2 regions of the Paracoccus sp. R86501 genome follow, and region 1 is predicted to be linked to the other one. Evidence: riboswitches for the same ligand, from Rfam matches in the RefSeq annotation. Region 1 holds a riboswitch; the other holds the start of a gene.
The links. A riboswitch is a leader RNA that binds a small molecule or an ion and turns the genes downstream of it on or off. The one in region 1 is predicted to bind cobalamin.
Positions count from the first base shown of each region.

Region 2: it holds a riboswitch for cobalamin, as region 1 does, so the genes downstream of both, SJY40_RS05155 (TonB-dependent receptor plug domain-containing protein) here and SJY40_RS13240 (energy-coupling factor ABC transporter permease) in region 1, are expected to answer to the same signal.

Region 1 is NZ_JAXHPZ010000001.1:2,699,609-2,707,435, reverse strand. Features, by position in the region: gene SJY40_RS13250 (CAP domain-containing protein) at 1-150, shown strand, start outside; gene cobF (precorrin-6A synthase (deacetylating)) at 147-884, opposite strand; gene SJY40_RS13240 (energy-coupling factor ABC transporter permease) at 881-1,546, opposite strand; cobalamin riboswitch at 1,579-1,803, opposite strand; gene SJY40_RS13235 (cobyrinate a,c-diamide synthase) at 1,824-3,149, opposite strand; gene cobM (precorrin-4 C(11)-methyltransferase) at 3,146-3,919, opposite strand; gene SJY40_RS13225 (cobalamin biosynthesis protein) at 3,916-4,245, opposite strand; gene cbiE (precorrin-6y C5,15-methyltransferase (decarboxylating) subunit CbiE) at 4,242-5,432, opposite strand; gene SJY40_RS13215 (cobalt-precorrin-6A reductase) at 5,431-6,174, shown strand; gene cobJ (precorrin-3B C(17)-methyltransferase) at 6,150-6,884, opposite strand; gene SJY40_RS13205 (precorrin-2 C(20)-methyltransferase) at 6,881-7,624, opposite strand; gene SJY40_RS13200 (precorrin-8X methylmutase) at 7,630-7,827, opposite strand, start outside.
Region 2 is NZ_JAXHPZ010000001.1:1,049,346-1,057,172, forward strand. Features, by position in the region: gene SJY40_RS05145 (FecCD family ABC transporter permease) at 1-5, opposite strand, end outside; gene SJY40_RS05150 (ABC transporter substrate-binding protein) at 2-784, opposite strand; gene SJY40_RS05155 (TonB-dependent receptor plug domain-containing protein) at 771-2,585, opposite strand; cobalamin riboswitch at 2,715-2,903, opposite strand; gene SJY40_RS05160 (NAD-dependent deacylase) at 2,940-3,623, opposite strand; gene SJY40_RS05165 (hypothetical protein) at 3,627-3,929, opposite strand; gene SJY40_RS05170 (HAD family hydrolase) at 4,133-4,828, shown strand; gene SJY40_RS05175 (DMT family transporter) at 4,825-5,754, shown strand; gene lepA (translation elongation factor 4) at 5,927-7,726, shown strand; gene SJY40_RS05185 (hypothetical protein) at 7,787-7,827, opposite strand, start outside.

The DNA of each region.
Region 1 (7,827 bases):
ATCCCGGGCTCGATGGCCGAATTCATGGACGATCATATCCGCCAGACCGCCGATGGTGTGGTCATCGACCTGTCGGGTAACAACCGTATTCTGGTGCAGGGGCAGGATCTGTCGGTTCAGGACGTGGCCGACGACATCTTCCTGTTCTAGGCGCGCGCCAGAAGATAGCAGTCCATGATCCAGCCATGCGCGGTCCGCGCGGCGGCGCGCCTGTCGATGATGCGGGGGCCGACCTGCGCAACCGTGCCATGCTCTAGCATCTGCTGCGGCATGCCGAGGAAGGCGCCCCACCAGATGCGTGTCTGTCCGGGCATCCGGTCGAAGGCGCAGCCGCCGTCCAGCATGACGACCAAGCGATCAACGCCCTCGGGCCAGCCGTGATCGCGCAATTGACGCCCGGTGGTGATCTGCACCGGGGCGCCCAGATCGTTCAGCGGAATGGCATGGGCCGCGCAAAGCGCCTGAATGGCGGTGATGCCGGGAATGACCGAGACCGCCAGATCCAGCCGCGCGGCAATGCGCAGACTGCTGTCATAGAGCGCTGGATCGCCCCAGACCAACAACGCCACCTTGCCGCCATCGGGCAGGTGCCGGTCGATCTGACCGCGCCAGGCATCGGCGATGGCATCGTGCCAGCGATCGACCCCGCCCAGATAGTCGGGGTCGCCCGCGTCGCGGCGCGGCAGGTCGAATTCCGCCAACTGCACCGCCGCTTTGGTCAGATGCCGATCCAGCATGGCACGTCTAATGCCCGCCAGATCGGCCTTGTCGTCCCCCTTCAGCGGGATCAGCACCAGTTCCGCCTGCTGCATGGCGGTGATCGCCTGCAGGGTCAGATGGTCCGGATTGCCCGTGCCGATCCCGATCAGGGTCAGCGAGATCATGCGTAGAGGCGCTGCGTGACCAGCCCGGTCCTGCCCAGCCCGTGCATGGACTTGGCACCAGCCAGCACGGCCAGATCCACCAGCGGTTCAAGCGCGATGACCAGCATGTAGGCTGCGCCGAAGGTCGCGACACCGGACCATGCCTCGACGCCCTGACCATAAAAGGCCCAGAAGGCGACCCATGCGACGACGCCGCCTTGGAAGGCCGTTGACAGCGCCAGTGCCTGACCATAGGTCAGATCGACATAGGCGGTCTTCGGCGCGATGATCCGGCCAGCCAGCGCCGACACCGCAAACAGCGGCACCAGAAGCGAGGTGACGTTCATCCCGTATTGCGGCAGATCGGCGGGTGCAAAGAACAGCCCCTGCGTCAGCAGTCCAAGCGCCAGTCCGATGGCCGCAGGCGCCGCGCCGAACAGCAGGAACAGGGTGGACCCCATGATCAGATGCACCTCGGAGACGCCGACGGGGGCGGTGGGCAGCACCTGGAAGAAGACGAAGGTGGCGATGGTGGCCAGCAGGCTGCGACCTGCCAGCGACAGAAGCCCGCGTTCGCGCAAGGCCTCGAAGGCGATTTTCAGCGTATAGACGCCTGCCGTGGCTGCGGTGGCATAGCCAAGGATCAGCTTGGCGCCAGTCACGACGCCATGTTCGATATGCATGTTCAGTCTCCTGTAGCCGTCATCCCCGACGGCGGGAAAATTGTCTGCATGGCCGGTTTCCTGGCTTGCGGGTCAGCGCGTGGCGTCGGCCTTCCCGGGCCCAAGGCGGCCCAGTGACACAAGTGACGCACGCTCTCCGCATACAGTCGCGGGGGCGGCTGAGGCTTCGGGTGCCGCGATTGGGTCCACCCTTCCTCATTCCCGATGAAGCCCGACGCTTGGGCGTCTTCACGGGCACCATTCAGGGGATCAGATAGACGTGATCGGACCGCGCGCGTCAAGTCGCGGCGGGGGCGATCATGTGAAAGAACGTGCCGGTCACCTGACCGCCATCCGTCGCGCGGAAGGACCCGGTTTCGGGCACCGCCGCGCCATTGGCGTCGGTCACGCGGGCCAGCGGCGCATCCGGCTGGTCGGTGATCGAGGCATAGTGGAATTCATGCCCCCGCAGCGCCTGTTGCCCGATGCCCGGAAAAGGCGCGACCAGATCGGCGCGGCGGTATCCCAGATGCATGCGGCGCTTGTGATAGCTGGTTTCCAGCCCCAGCAGTCCCAGCATGCGGTGGCGTTCGCCCGTGGCATCGACCAGCCCCGCCCCAAGCGCCATGTATCCGCCGCATTCACCATGCACGGGCCGCGTCGCGGCAAAGCGGTGCATGGCGTCGCGGAAATTGTTGGCGGCGGCTAGCCTCGGTGCGTGCAGTTCGGGATAGCCGCCCGGCAGCCAGCAGCAATCGGAGCTGTCATCGGGGGCTTCGTCCGCCAGTGGCGAAAACGGCAGGATCGTCGCGCCCGCCTTGCGCCACGCCTGCAGGACATGAGGATAGGTAAAGCTGAAGGCCGCATCGCGGGCCAGCGCGATCCGCCCCCCCGGTGGCATGATCGGCAGGGGCGCATCGGCATGCGGCAGGGCGCGGCTGGCGGCGGCGGCGATGATGCCGTCCAGATCGCAATGCGCGCTGACGAAATCACCGGCGTGGTCAAGGATCGCCTGCAGTTCCGGCGTTTCTTCGGCCTGCACCAGCCCCAGGTGGCGTTCGGGCAGGGTGATGTTGCCTTGGCGGGGCAGGGCGCCAAGGACGGTGATACCCGCCTCGGCCATGCCTTCGCGGATCAGGGTGTCGTGACGGGGCGAGGCCACGCGGTTCAGCACCACACCCGCAAAGGGCAGATCGGGGCGCAGCGTGGCAAAGCCCCGCGCCACCGCTGCCGCCGATTGCGCCTGACCCGAGACGTCAAGGATCAGCACGACGGGCCAGCCCATCATCTGCGCCACCTCGGCGCTGGATCCGATGCCGGTCTCGCCCGCCTTGGCCACCCCGTCGAACAAACCCATCGACCCCTCGGCCAGAATGATGTCGGCATCGGGCTGGCCGGTGACATGGCCGATGATCCGTCCCGGCTGCATCGCCCAGGCATCCAGATTGAATGACGCTCGCCCGGATGCCGCCGTGTGGAACGCTGGATCGATGTAATCCGGTCCCGACTTGAACGGCTGCACCGCCATGCCCCGCTGTCGCAGTGCGCTCAGCAGGCCCAGCATCAGCATGGTCTTGCCGGTCCCCGAGGCGGGGGCGGAAATCATTAGTCCGGGGGTGCTCATTCGGGAAACCTCGGTTCTGGGCCGACGGGGCGGTATCGGCGGTCGTAATCGGCGGCGTAGAGGCGGCTGTCGTCGAAACCCTCGGCACCAAGGGCGGGGCCGACAAGGATCAGCGCAGTGCGGTCGATGCCTTGGGCATCCTTGGCGATATCGGCCAAGGTTGACCGGATCACCCGCTGGTCTGGCCAACTGGCCCGCCAGACGACGGCGACGGGGCAGTCAGGCCCGTATTGCGGGGTCAGATCGGCCACCACCTGATCCAGCGCGTGGATCGACAGATGGATCGCCAGCGTCGCGCCGGTTGCTGCAAAGGCGGTCAGGCTTTCGCCAGCAGGCATGGATGACGCCCGCCCCGGCGTGCGGGTCAGCACCACCGATTGCGCCAATCCGGGCAGGGTCAGCTCGCTTTCCAGCGCGGCAGCGGCGGCGGCGAAGGATGGCACCCCCGGCACGACCTGTACGGGAATCTCCAGCGTCCGCAGGCGACGCAGCTGTTCGCCCATCGCTGACCAGACCGACAGATCGCCCGAATGCAGCCGCGCCACATCCTGTCCCGCCGCATCGGCCGCCTGCATTTCCGCGACGATCTGGTCAAGGCTGAGGGGCGCCGTGTTCACGATCCTCGCGCCGGGCGGGCAATGGCTCAGCAGGGCAGGCGGCACAAGGCTGCCCGCGTAGAGGCAGACAGGGCAGGCCGCGATCAGGTCGCGCCCGCGCAGGGTGATCAGATCGGCCGCGCCGGGGCCTGCCCCGATGAAATGGATGGTCATGGAACCTCTGCGATGGCGATGGTGAAGCGGCCACAGGCCGAGACGATGCGCGGGCCGGTCAGGCGCGCGCTGGGGCCGGCAGCAACAAGGGCCGCAGCCTCGGCCACCGATCCAGTGGCGTGAAGCGACTGGACGCGCGGGGATTGGGTCGGGGTTTCGACGCCTGCGACCGAGACGATCCGCAGGGGCAGTCCCAACCGGGCCGCCAATGGGCGCAACAGGCCGGCGCGTTCGGGAATGGTGGCCAGCACATCCACATCACCGACCGATCGGGCCAGCGTCTCCAGCGGGGTGTCGGCGCGGCAGCCGATGCCAGCGACCCTCATGCCGTGACCGCCCATTGCACGACGGGACGCGAGGGTTGCCAGCCGCGCATGCCACCCAAGGGGGCCGCGCGGGCGATGTCGATGCGGATCAGATCGCCGCCGCGACGGGCTGACAGGGCGGTCAGCAGGCTTTCTGTCTCCAATGTCACCGCATTGGCCACAAGCCGTGTGCCGGGGGGCATCAGGGGCCAAAGCGCCTCAAACAACGCAGCCGATCCCCCGCCGCCGATGAAAACGGCATCCGGTTCTGGCAGGTCGGACAGCGCATCAGGCGCACGCCCATGAACGGGCGTCACCAGATGACCGACGCCGAAGCTGGCGGAATTCTGGCGGATCAGGTCCAGCCGGTCTGCGCGCGGCTCGATGCAGATGGCCCGCCCCCCCGCCAGCGCCCATTCGACCGAGATCGCCCCCGATCCGCCGCCGATGTCCCACAGTAGCGCACCCGGGCGTGGGGCAAGGGCGGCCAGCGTCATGGCGCGGATGGGGGATTTCGTGATCTGGCCTTGATGCGCGAAATCATCATCGGCGCGACCGGGGACCGTGCCGATCCCCGTGCCGCGCGGCAGGTCAGCGCCGTCGATGGCAATGGCCACGGGGGCGGCGATGTCGTCGGGTTGGATGTCACCCGCACGGGTCCGGCGGATGCGTTCCGCGGGACCGCCAAGACGCTCCATCACCGTCAGCCGCGCAGCCCCGGCCCCTTGGCCACGCAGCCATTCGGCCAGCGCGGCCACCGCCGCTCCGTCGCGCAGGGTCGCGATGATGCGGCAGCCGCGTGCCAGATGCGGGCGCAGCCGCGCGAAGGGCGCTGCGTGCAGGCCAAGCGTCACCGCGTCTTCGGCCCGCCAGCCAAGGCGTGCGCAGGCCAGCGCGATGACGCCCGCAACGGGCAGTGCGACCCATTCATCGGGCGCAAGATGGGCTGCCAGCGTGCCGCCCGCCCCATGCCAGAAGGGATCGCCCGAGGTCAGCACCACCACCCGCCGCCCCCTTGCGGCCAGAACCGGCGCGATGTCGAAGGGCACGGGCCATGGGCGGCCCTTATCCGCGACCCCGGCCAGGGCCAGATGGCGTGGCCCGCCAAAGACCAGATCGGCGGTGGCCAGAGCCTCTCGGCTTGCATCGGGCAGGCCGGGCAGGCCATCTTCGGTCAGACCGATGATCGTCAGCCAAGGCTTATCCATGACACGCATCCTGCTGCTGGGCGGCACATCCGAAGCCAGCGCCATGGCGCGATTGCTGGCGCAGGCGGGCATCAGGGCGCAGTTTTCCTATGCCGGACGCACGGCGGCCCCCGTGGCGCAACCCTTGCCCACGCGGATCGGCGGTTTCGGCGGCATCGATGGTCTGGCGCAGCACCTGCGGCAGGGCGGCTTCACCCATCTGATCGACGCGACCCATCCTTTCGCGGCGCAGATCAGCGGCAATGCGGTCCGCGCGGCCGATATGGCGGGCGTCCCCCTGCTGGTCCTGCAGCGTCCCGCATGGCAGGCGGGCGAGGGCGACGACTGGACCCATATCGCGGACATCACGCAGGCGGCGCAGGCGCTGCCGCCGCAGCGGGCGCATGTCTTTCTGGCCATCGGCAAGCAAAACCTGACCGCCTTCGCAGGCCTGCCGCATCGCTTTCTGCTGCGGCTGGTGGATCGGCCCGACAGCCTGCCCTTGCCGGATGCGCGGGTGGTGATCGCAAGGGGGCCCTTCACGGTGGCGGATGACACGCGGTTGATGCGCGACCATGGCATCACCCATCTGGTCGCCAAGAACGCGGGCGGCACGGGGGCCGAGGCCAAACTGACCGCCGCGCGTGATCTGGGCCTGCGGGTAATCATGATCGACCGCCCCGCCATGCCCGAACGGCATGTGGTCCAGCGTCCTGAACTGGCGATGGCCTGGCTGCATCAGACGGCCCCGCGCGGGGTATAGACCCATTTTCCCACCCGCCGCGTCGCCGAATTGCCGACCAGCACGACGGTCCGCATGTCGGCCATTTCCGGCGTGGCCTGCGACAGGGGCAGGATGGTCAGGGCTTCCTGCGGTGTGGTGACGGCGCGGGCGAAGATGACCAGCGTTTCAGGGGAGCATTCCTGCCGCAGGATATCCAGAACGCGGGCGAATTGATGCGGCCGGCTGGACGACCTGGGGTTATAGAAAGCCATGGCGAAATCGCCCCGCGCGGCGTGGCGCAGGCGGTGCTCGATCAGGTCGAAGGGCTTGAGGTTGTCCGACAGGTTGATGGCGCAGAAATCATGGCCCAAGGGCGCACCCGCACGTGCCGCGGCCGCCAGCATCGCGGTGATGCCGGGCAGGATGCGGATGTCGGTGTCATGCCGGTCGGGGGCATCCTCCAACGCCTCGAACAGGGCGGATGCCATGGCAAAGACGCCGGGATCGCCCGAGGATACGATCACCACCCGTTGGCCATCCGCCGCCATGTCCAGCGCCATGCGCGCGCGGTCCAGCTCGACCCGGTTGTCCGAGGGGTGCAGCGCCAGCCCCGGACGCGCCGCCACCCGCGCGACATAGGGGATATAGCCGATGACATCGGTCGCCTGGTCCAGCGCCAGCGCGACCTGTGGCGTCACCAGCGCATCATCGCCCGGCCCAAGCCCCGCGACGGTGACCCAACCGGTCATTCCGCCACCTGCGGCAGGACCATGGGACGGCGCCCCCGGCCATGCACCATGACGATGGCGAAATAGGGGCAATCGGCATCGGCGACCTCGGCAAGGCGGGCGATGCGCTGGCCGGGCATGGTGCCGCGCTCGATCAGCCAGGCATCCTCAAGGCGGCCGGTCGCGGCCAGCGCGCGGCGGACCTTGGGCAGGTTGCGCCCGGTCTTCATCACCACCAACGCATCGGTGCCCGCGATATGACGACGCAGGTCGGGTTCGGGCAGGGTGCCCATCAGCACGGTCAGCACGTCGTCGCCCCAGGTGATCGGCGTGCCGCTGGCGTTCCAGCATCCCGCCATGCCGGGAATGCCGGGAATGACCTGCATGTCCACGACGTCGCGCAGCCGCACGTAAAGATGCATGAACGAGCCATAGAAAAACGGGTCGCCCTCGCACAGGACCACGACATCGTCGGTCGCGGCCAGATCGCGCAGGCGGGCGGCCCAATCATCATAGAAGGCGGCCAGAAGGTCGTTATAGGCGGGGCTGTCGAAGGGGATTTCCGTGGTGACGGGGTATTCCATCGGGTATTCGTGGGCATCTGGTGCCAGCATGCCCGTGACGATGCGGCGCGCCTGCCCCTGCCGCCCCGGCTTGCGGAAGAAAGCCACGTGGCGCGCGCCGCGGATGGCGCGGTCGGCGCGGACCGAGATCAGATCCGGGTCGCCCGGTCCCAGCCCCGCACAGATGATCTGTCCCATTCGGTTCACTCCTTCCGGCTGGCCAGCGCATTGATCGCGGCGACGGTGATGGCGGACCCGCCAAGGCGGCCCCGCACGATGACCGCAGGCACGGGCGGGGCGGCCATCAGCGCGTCCTTGGATTCCGCCGCGCCGACAAAGCCCACGGGGCAGCCGATGATGGCGGCGGGGCGGGGACAGCCCGGGTCCTCCAGCATGTTCAG
Region 2 (7,827 bases), 1.7 Mb from region 1:
GTCATGGCAGGCTCTCGATGGCGGACAGGATGAAGGGCGTGCCGCAGATCCATGTGTTGTCGGTGGTGACGGAGGGTACCTTGGCAGCATGGCGCAGCGCGGGGTGATCCAGGATCGCCTCGGCCCGCGACTGGCCGGGCCAGCGGGCGCCGGTGACGATCAGATCGGGGGTGGCCATGACCATCTGTTCCAAGGGCAGCGCGCCCGGGCCGGTGATGCCCAGATCGGCGGAGATGTTCCGCCAACCCGCCTGCGTCAGGATGGTGTGGGACAGCGTCTGCCCCCCGGCGGTGAAGCCGTTCGCGTCATAGAACATCGCCCGCCCCTTGGTCCGCTGCGGGATCCGCGCCAACCCCGCGTCAAAGCGCGCCAGCAGATCGCGGGCCGCATCCTGCCGTCCCAGCAGATCGCCTATGCGGATGATCTGGTCGCGGATCTGTGGGATGGTGTCGGCGGGCGGCAGGATCTGCACCGGGATGCCAAGGTCCTGCAGCATCTGTACGGCGGGCCCGGCCGAGAACTGTCCGGTCAGCACCAGATCGGGGGCCATCAGATAGATTTCCTCGGCGCGGCCATGGTTGGCGGGCAGCGCCTTGGCGGCATCTGCCATGGGCGACAGGTCGGGGTCCTGCGCATAGCTGCCGACCGAGATCAGCTGCCCCGGTGCCGCCAGCATCAGCGCCAGCTGATCCGTGCAAAGGTTCATGGAAACAACCCGCGCAGGGGCCGCCAGCGCCGGTGTCGCCACCAGCGCCAGCATCAGTGCCAGCCTAGAAAGAGGCACGCAGCCCCGCAAAGATCGCCCGGTCGGATGTGCCATAGCCCTCAAGCACCTGGTATTCGCGGTCCAGCAGGTTCTCGACCCGCAGATAGCCGGTGGTGGTGGGGGTCAGGTCACGCTCGATCTGGGCGTTCAGCACGGTGAAGGACGGCATTTCCGTCCCGTCATCCAGCAGCCCGTCCTGATAGGTTGCCTGAAGGCTGGCGCGGGTGGAGGCGTTTAGATCGCCCTCGACCCGCAAGGTCGCGCTGCGTTCGGGCACGCGGTTCAGCGGATCGCCGTTCGGGTCGCGCGTGTCGGTATAAGTCAGGTTGCCAGACAGGCGGATGCGGTCGGTGATGGCGATTTCGCCGGTCAGTTCGATCCCCTGGGTGCGGCTGTCGCCGGTGATCTGTTCATAGCCGAAGTCGTCCAGCGAATAGTCGATCAGATCGGTGATCTTCGCACGGAACAGCGTCACGCCGAAGCTGACGTCGGCGGTGGGGGCATAGTCCAGACCGATCTCGGTGCCGATGGCGGTTTCAGGGGTCAGGTCGGGATTGCCGCCCCATGTGGCATAAAGCTCATAGGGGGAGGGCGCGCGATAGCCGCTGCCGTGCTGGCCACGCAGGGTGATGGTGTCGGTCGCGCGCCAAGCGATGGCCAGACGCCCGGTCTCCTTGCCGCCGAATTGCGAATTGTGGTCGTGACGCGCCGACAGGGCGATATCGAGATCAGGCGTGGCGGCCCATTGCGCCTCGGCATAGAGTGAATTCGTCAGATAGCGTGCGTCGGTGGCATCGCCCTGAAAGCGTTCGTCACTGTGGCTGGCACCCCACGCAAGGGTCACGTCCTGACCGACAAGCGTGGACCCGTCATAGGCGTATTCGGTCCGCTCACCCTCATAGGGATAGGTGAAGCCCCCGAAGGTTTCCTGCCGCGAGGTTTCGCTTCGCTGCACCGAAAACGCGTGTTCGGTTACGCCCATGGTGTAATCGGCAAAGACCCGCGCCCCGCGCATGATGCCCGCGCTGCGGTCGGCATTGTTGACCAGCACCGGGAAGTCGCCATCGGTGTCGACGCGGGTCTTCTGCCAGAAGCCCGCAACGCCCACCGTCAAATCGGGCGTCAGGTCCTGACTGGCCGAGAGGGTAACGCGGGTGGCGCGGGCGCCGTCGTCTTCGGTATTGCCGTCGTTCTCATCGGCGACCGAAAAACCGTCGGTTTCGTAATGCTGCACCGTCAGGGCGGCGCGCTGGGTGTCGTTGGCGGCCTGCACGCCATAGGACAGGCGCGTGCTGTTGTTGCTGCCGTATTCCACGCCCGCCTGCTGGTGCAGACCCTGACGGTTGGCGTCCAGCGTGGTGATGGAGACCACCCCACCGATCGCCTCGGAGCCGTAGAGCGCGCTCTGGGGGCCCTTCAGCACCTCGATCCGGGCGATGTCGCCGGTCAGCATGGCGCCCGCGTCAAAGCGGATCTGCGGGGCCGAGGGGTCGCTGACATCGATGCCGTCCACCAGCACCTTGACGTATTGCGTCGGCAGACCGCGCAGGCGCAGCGTCGATTGCGTGCCGAACCCGCCGTTCGAGGTGACCGACACCCCCGGAAGCGTCGCAAGGTAATCCACCAGACGCGTAGTCCCGTCGCGCTGCAGATCCTCGCGGGTGATGATCTGGACGTCGGCGCCCGTGCGGCCCGGCTGGGTCGCTGTCTGATTGGCCGACATGATGATGGGGGGCAGCATGACGGGTGCTTCCTGCGCGGCGGCAATGCAGGGGGCGGTCAGGGCGGTGGCAAGGCAAAGGCGGGACAGCAAGGGCACGTTCTGCATCCTTCGGGATGCCCGGACCTGTCGCGGCCGGGCGGGTATGGTCAGCTGCGGCCCCAAGGGACCCCAACGGCGAATACCACCTCGACGGAAGATCCGTTTCACATATGCGCCCCGCATATGCTTTGGGTGATCGCGCTCGGCAGGTCTCCTGGCTGGGCGGGTCGTCGCTTGACCGGGCCTTCCCACCCCCATCGGGGACAGTGGCATATCCGACCTTGCTGACCGCTGACAGTTGCGGGGGCAGCCGCAGACTTTCACTGCGTTCCCTTTTCACCGGGCGAACCCGGAACCGAGGCAGGATGGCCCTAGCCCATCACGCCCCCGTTACGCAAGATTTATCGGGTTCTAGGCATGACAGATGTCATCGACCCACCCGGGGACGGTCATACTGGCAGGCCCAAGGATCTGTTGGTCGAAATCATCGGCGTTGACGCTGGCCTCGAGGTTCAGTTCAAGGCATTTCGCGCCGTTGCGCCCCGCGTGCTGGGCAAATCCTGCCGCGGGATAGACGTTGCCCGATGTGCCGATGGCCACGAAGAGGTCACTGTTTTCCAGCACGTCCCAGATGCGTTCCATATGCAGGGGCATTTCCCCGAACCAGACGATGTCAGGACGCGGGGAGGGCTTGCCACAGGCCGGGCAGGAGTCCTTGGGGTGCATGACCATGGGGGCAGGCCAGTTGTGCCCACAGGCGGCACAGCACGCGCGGTTCAATGCGCCATGCATGTGGATGACATCGCGGCTGCCTGCGCGTTCGTGCAGATCATCGACGTTCTGCGTCACAAGTGTCAGGTCGTGATGCGTGGCCAGCCGCAGCAGCGACAGATGCGCGGCGTTCGGCTGGGCCTCGAGCGCGGCCTTGCGGCGCATGTTGTAGAAGGCGTGAACCAGCGCGGGGTCCTTGGTGAAGCCTTCGGGGGTGGCGACATCCATGATGCTGTGGTTTTCCCACAGCCCGTCGGACGCGCGGAAGGTTGCCAGGCCGCTTTCGGCGGATATCCCCGCGCCGGTCAGAATGGTGATGCGCATGGATCAGCGGCAGAGGCGTTCGGCCTGACCTGCAAAGTTGCGATAGCGGCGCCAGAAGGAATTGTCCGAATCGCGTTTGGAGGTGCGGATTTCCTGCGCACGATGCGGATCGCGGAAGAAAGCTGCGGCCTTGCGCTGGTCCGACCGTGACAGGGTCTGATTGGCAACCTGCTGGATGCAACCGCACAGGGGGGCATTGCCACGGGCGCGATCGGATCGCACGCAGGCATTGTCGATGGGTCCGGCCATGGCCAGAGGGGTGGTCAGCATAATGGTGGCTGCCGCGATCACCAGACGGTTCAGCATGGGCTGTCTCCTCGATTCTCGTCCTCGGATGTCGGGGATGCCGGTTGGTTCCGGTCTTTCTTGCCCTGACGGTTCCCATTGATACCAAAAAGGGGGGCACTTCTCAATCACGTTGCGGTCATTGCGATCTGCGCCGGGGGTTGCGTGACACGCGCAAGACCTGCATTCCGTGCAGATATGGTCGCGAATGCAGGAGCTGTGGGATGATCGAAGCCATCGGACTGGATGCGGATGACACCCTGTGGGAGAACGAGACCTTCTTTCGCGTGACCGAGGCCGAATTCACCGCCCTGTTGGCCGATCACGGAGAGGCCGAGACCATCGCATCCCGCCTGTACGACGTCGAGCGGGCGAACCTTGTCCGCTATGGCTATGGCATCAAGGGGTTCACCCTGTCGATGGTGCAGACTGCGGTCGAGCTGACGGATGGGAACGTCGATGGGCGGACCATCGGGCGTATCCTTGAGATGGGGCAGGATATGCTGGCCCATCCTGTCCATGCGCTGCCCGATGTCGCCAAGGCGCTGGAGGCGTTGCAGGGACGACGGTTGATCCTGATCACCAAGGGGGACCTGATGGATCAGGAACGCAAGGTGGCCGCATCGGGGCTGGCCGAGATGTTCGAGGCGGTCGAGATCCTGGTGGACAAGACGCCCGAAGCCTATTCCCGGGTGATGAACAGTCACGGCATCGCCCCTGATCGCTTTCTGATGGCCGGCAATTCGATGAAGAGCGACGTGATCCCGGTGCTGCAGATCGGCGGTTGGGGTGTGCATATCCCCCATGGGCTGACATGGATCGCCGAACATGCCGAAACGCCCGACCATCCCCGGCTGCGCGAACTGCCGACCATCGGCGGGCTGCCGGGTCTGGTTGCCGAAATCGAGGCATCGGCATGAGCGCCTTCAGCCGTCTTTCCGACAATGGTCGCGCATCGCTGTTCATGAGCGCGGCAATGGCGATGTTCGCGCTGGAGGATGCCTTCATCAAGACACTGACCGCCGCGATGCCCGTCTGGGAATTGCTGGCGATCACCGGGCTGGCGGCGCTGGGTGTCTTCTGGGCCAAACTGGCGATGCAGGGGCAGGCGATGTGGACGCGGGACCTGCTGCATCCGATGGTGGCCTTGCGCAATCTGGGGGAAATCATCGGCGCCTTCGGTTTCGTCATGGCACTGGCGCTGGGCGAACTGGCGACGACCTCGGCCATTCTGCAGGTGCTGCCGCTGACGCTGGTGTTGGGGGCGGCGCTGTTTCTGGGTGAACAGGTGGGCTGGCGGCGCTGGTCCTCGGTTGCGGTGGGCTTTGTCGGGGTGCTGCTGATCCTGAGGCCGGGAACGGCGGCGTTCCATCCATCAATGCTGTTGGCGGTGATGGGGGTGATCGGGCTGACGCTGCGCGATCTGGCAACGCGCCGGATCCCCAAGGGCGTACCCTCGGACCAGCTGTCGGCATCGGCCTACGGGGCGATGGTGCCTGCGGGACTGGTTCTAGCTGCGCTGGGTGGCGAGCCGGCGGTGATGCCCGATCCGGTGCAGGCCGCGTTCCTGCTGGGGACGCTGGTATTCGGGGTGCTGGGTTATACCGCGCTGGTGGCGGCGTCGCGAATGGGCGAGGCATCGGTCGTGGCGCCCTTCCGCTATTCCCGGCTGGCATTCGCGCTGGTCGTGGCGCTGGTGGTCTTTGGCGAACGGCCCGACCTGCCGATGCTGCTGGGGGCTGCGCTGATCGCGGGGGCGGGCGGTTATGCCATGTGGCGCGAGGCGGGACTTCGTCGCAAGCCCGTGGCAGGCGCGATGCGTCCGGGCAACGGTCCGCTGACCTGAAACGGGCAAGCCGGCAGCGGCCCCATCGAGGGGCCTTGCCGGCTGCGTGTTCCCCGAACACGCCCCCCGCGAACCACATCGGGTGCGTCCTGCCGCGGTGTCGCTGAAAACAAACGGGCCATGGCTGCGAAATCCTCTTTTCGTGGCCCTCGCAACCCAGTATAGCCCGGCCATGACCGAATTGTCCCTCATTCGCAACTTCTCGATCGTGGCTCATATCGACCACGGCAAATCCACCTTGGCCGACCGGCTGATCCAGCTTACGGGGACTGTCGCCGAACGCGACATGAAGACCCAGATGCTGGACAGCATGGATATCGAGCGGGAGCGTGGAATCACCATCAAGGCGAACACGGTGCGCATCAACTATCCTGCCAAGGATGGGCACACCTATGTGTTGAACCTGATCGACACGCCGGGCCATGTTGACTTCGCCTATGAAGTCAGCCGGTCCATGCGCGCGGTCGAGGGTTCGCTGCTGGTCGTCGATGCCACCCAAGGCGTCGAGGCGCAGACGCTGGCCAACGTCTATCAGGCCATCGATGCCGACCACGAGATCGTGCCCGTCCTGAACAAAATCGACCTGCCCGCATCCGAGCCCGAGCGCGTGAAAGCGCAGATCGAGGATGTGATCGGCATCGACGCCAGTCAGGCCGTGTCGATCAGCGCCAAGACCGGCGTCGGCATTCCCGACGTTCTGGAAGCCATCGTCACCCGTCTGCCCGCACCGACCGGCGACCGCGATGCGCCGCTGAAGGCGATGCTGGTGGACAGCTGGTACGACAGCTATCTAGGCGTCGTCGTCATGATCCGCGTCATGGACGGGGTGGTCCGCAAGGGCGATCAGGTCAAGATGATGCAGACGGGCGCGACCTATCGTCTGGACAAGCTGGCCGTTCTGACGCCTGCGATGAAGGACATTGCGGAACTTGGCCCGGGCGAGATCGGCGTCTTCACCGCATCCATCAAGCAGGTGCGCGATACCCGCGTCGGCGACACGATCACCACCGAAAAGAAGGGCGCCGACAAGGCGCTGCCGGGCTTCAAGCCTGCACAGCCGGTGGTCTTCTGCGGGCTGTTCCCCGTCGATGCGAATGACTTCGAACCCCTGCGCGACGCCATCGAAAAGCTGGCCCTGAACGACGCCAGCTTCAGCTATGAAATGGAAACTTCGGCGGCCCTTGGGTTCGGGTTCCGTTGCGGCTTCCTTGGGCTGCTGCACCTCGAGGTGATCCGCGACCGTCTGGAACGCGAATACGATCTGGACCTGATCACCACAGCGCCGAGCGTGGTCTTCAAGCTGCATATGCGCGACGGTGAGGTCATCGACCTGCACAACCCCGCCGATATGCCGGACCCCTCGATCATCGACCACATCACCGAGCCGCGCATCAAGGCGACCATCATGGTGCCGGACGAATATCTGGGCGACGTGCTGAAGCTGTGTCAGGACCGTCGCGGCATCCAGATGGACCTGACCTATGCAGGCAGCCGCGCCATGGCGGTCTATGACCTGCCGCTGGCCGAGGTGGTGTTCGACTTCTATGACCGCCTGAAATCGGTGACCAAGGGTTACGCCAGCTTCGACTATCAGATCAGCGAATACCGTGAGGATTTCCTGGTCAAGATGTCGATCCTTGTGAACGATGAACCGGTGGATGCGCTGTCGATGATGGTCCACCGTGACCGTGCCGAAAGCCGTGGCCGCGCCATGGTCGAGAAGCTGAAAGAGCTGATCCCGCGGCACATGTTCAAGATCCCGATCCAGGCCGCCATCGGCAGCCGCGTGATCGCGCGGGAAACCTTGTCGGCAATGCGCAAGGACGTGACGGCCAAATGCTATGGCGGTGACGCGACGCGTAAGAAGAAGCTGCTGGAAAAGCAGAAGGCCGGCAAGAAGAAGATGCGCCAGTTCGGCAAGGTCGAGATCCCTCAGACCGCGTTCATCCAGGCGCTTAAGATGGACAGCTGACGCCATCGACATCCAGTTTGGAACAGGGCCCCATCGCGGGCCCTGTTTGTCATTTGTGCCTCAGTTCCGCATGTCGGGAATGATCGGGTCGCAATAGGCAC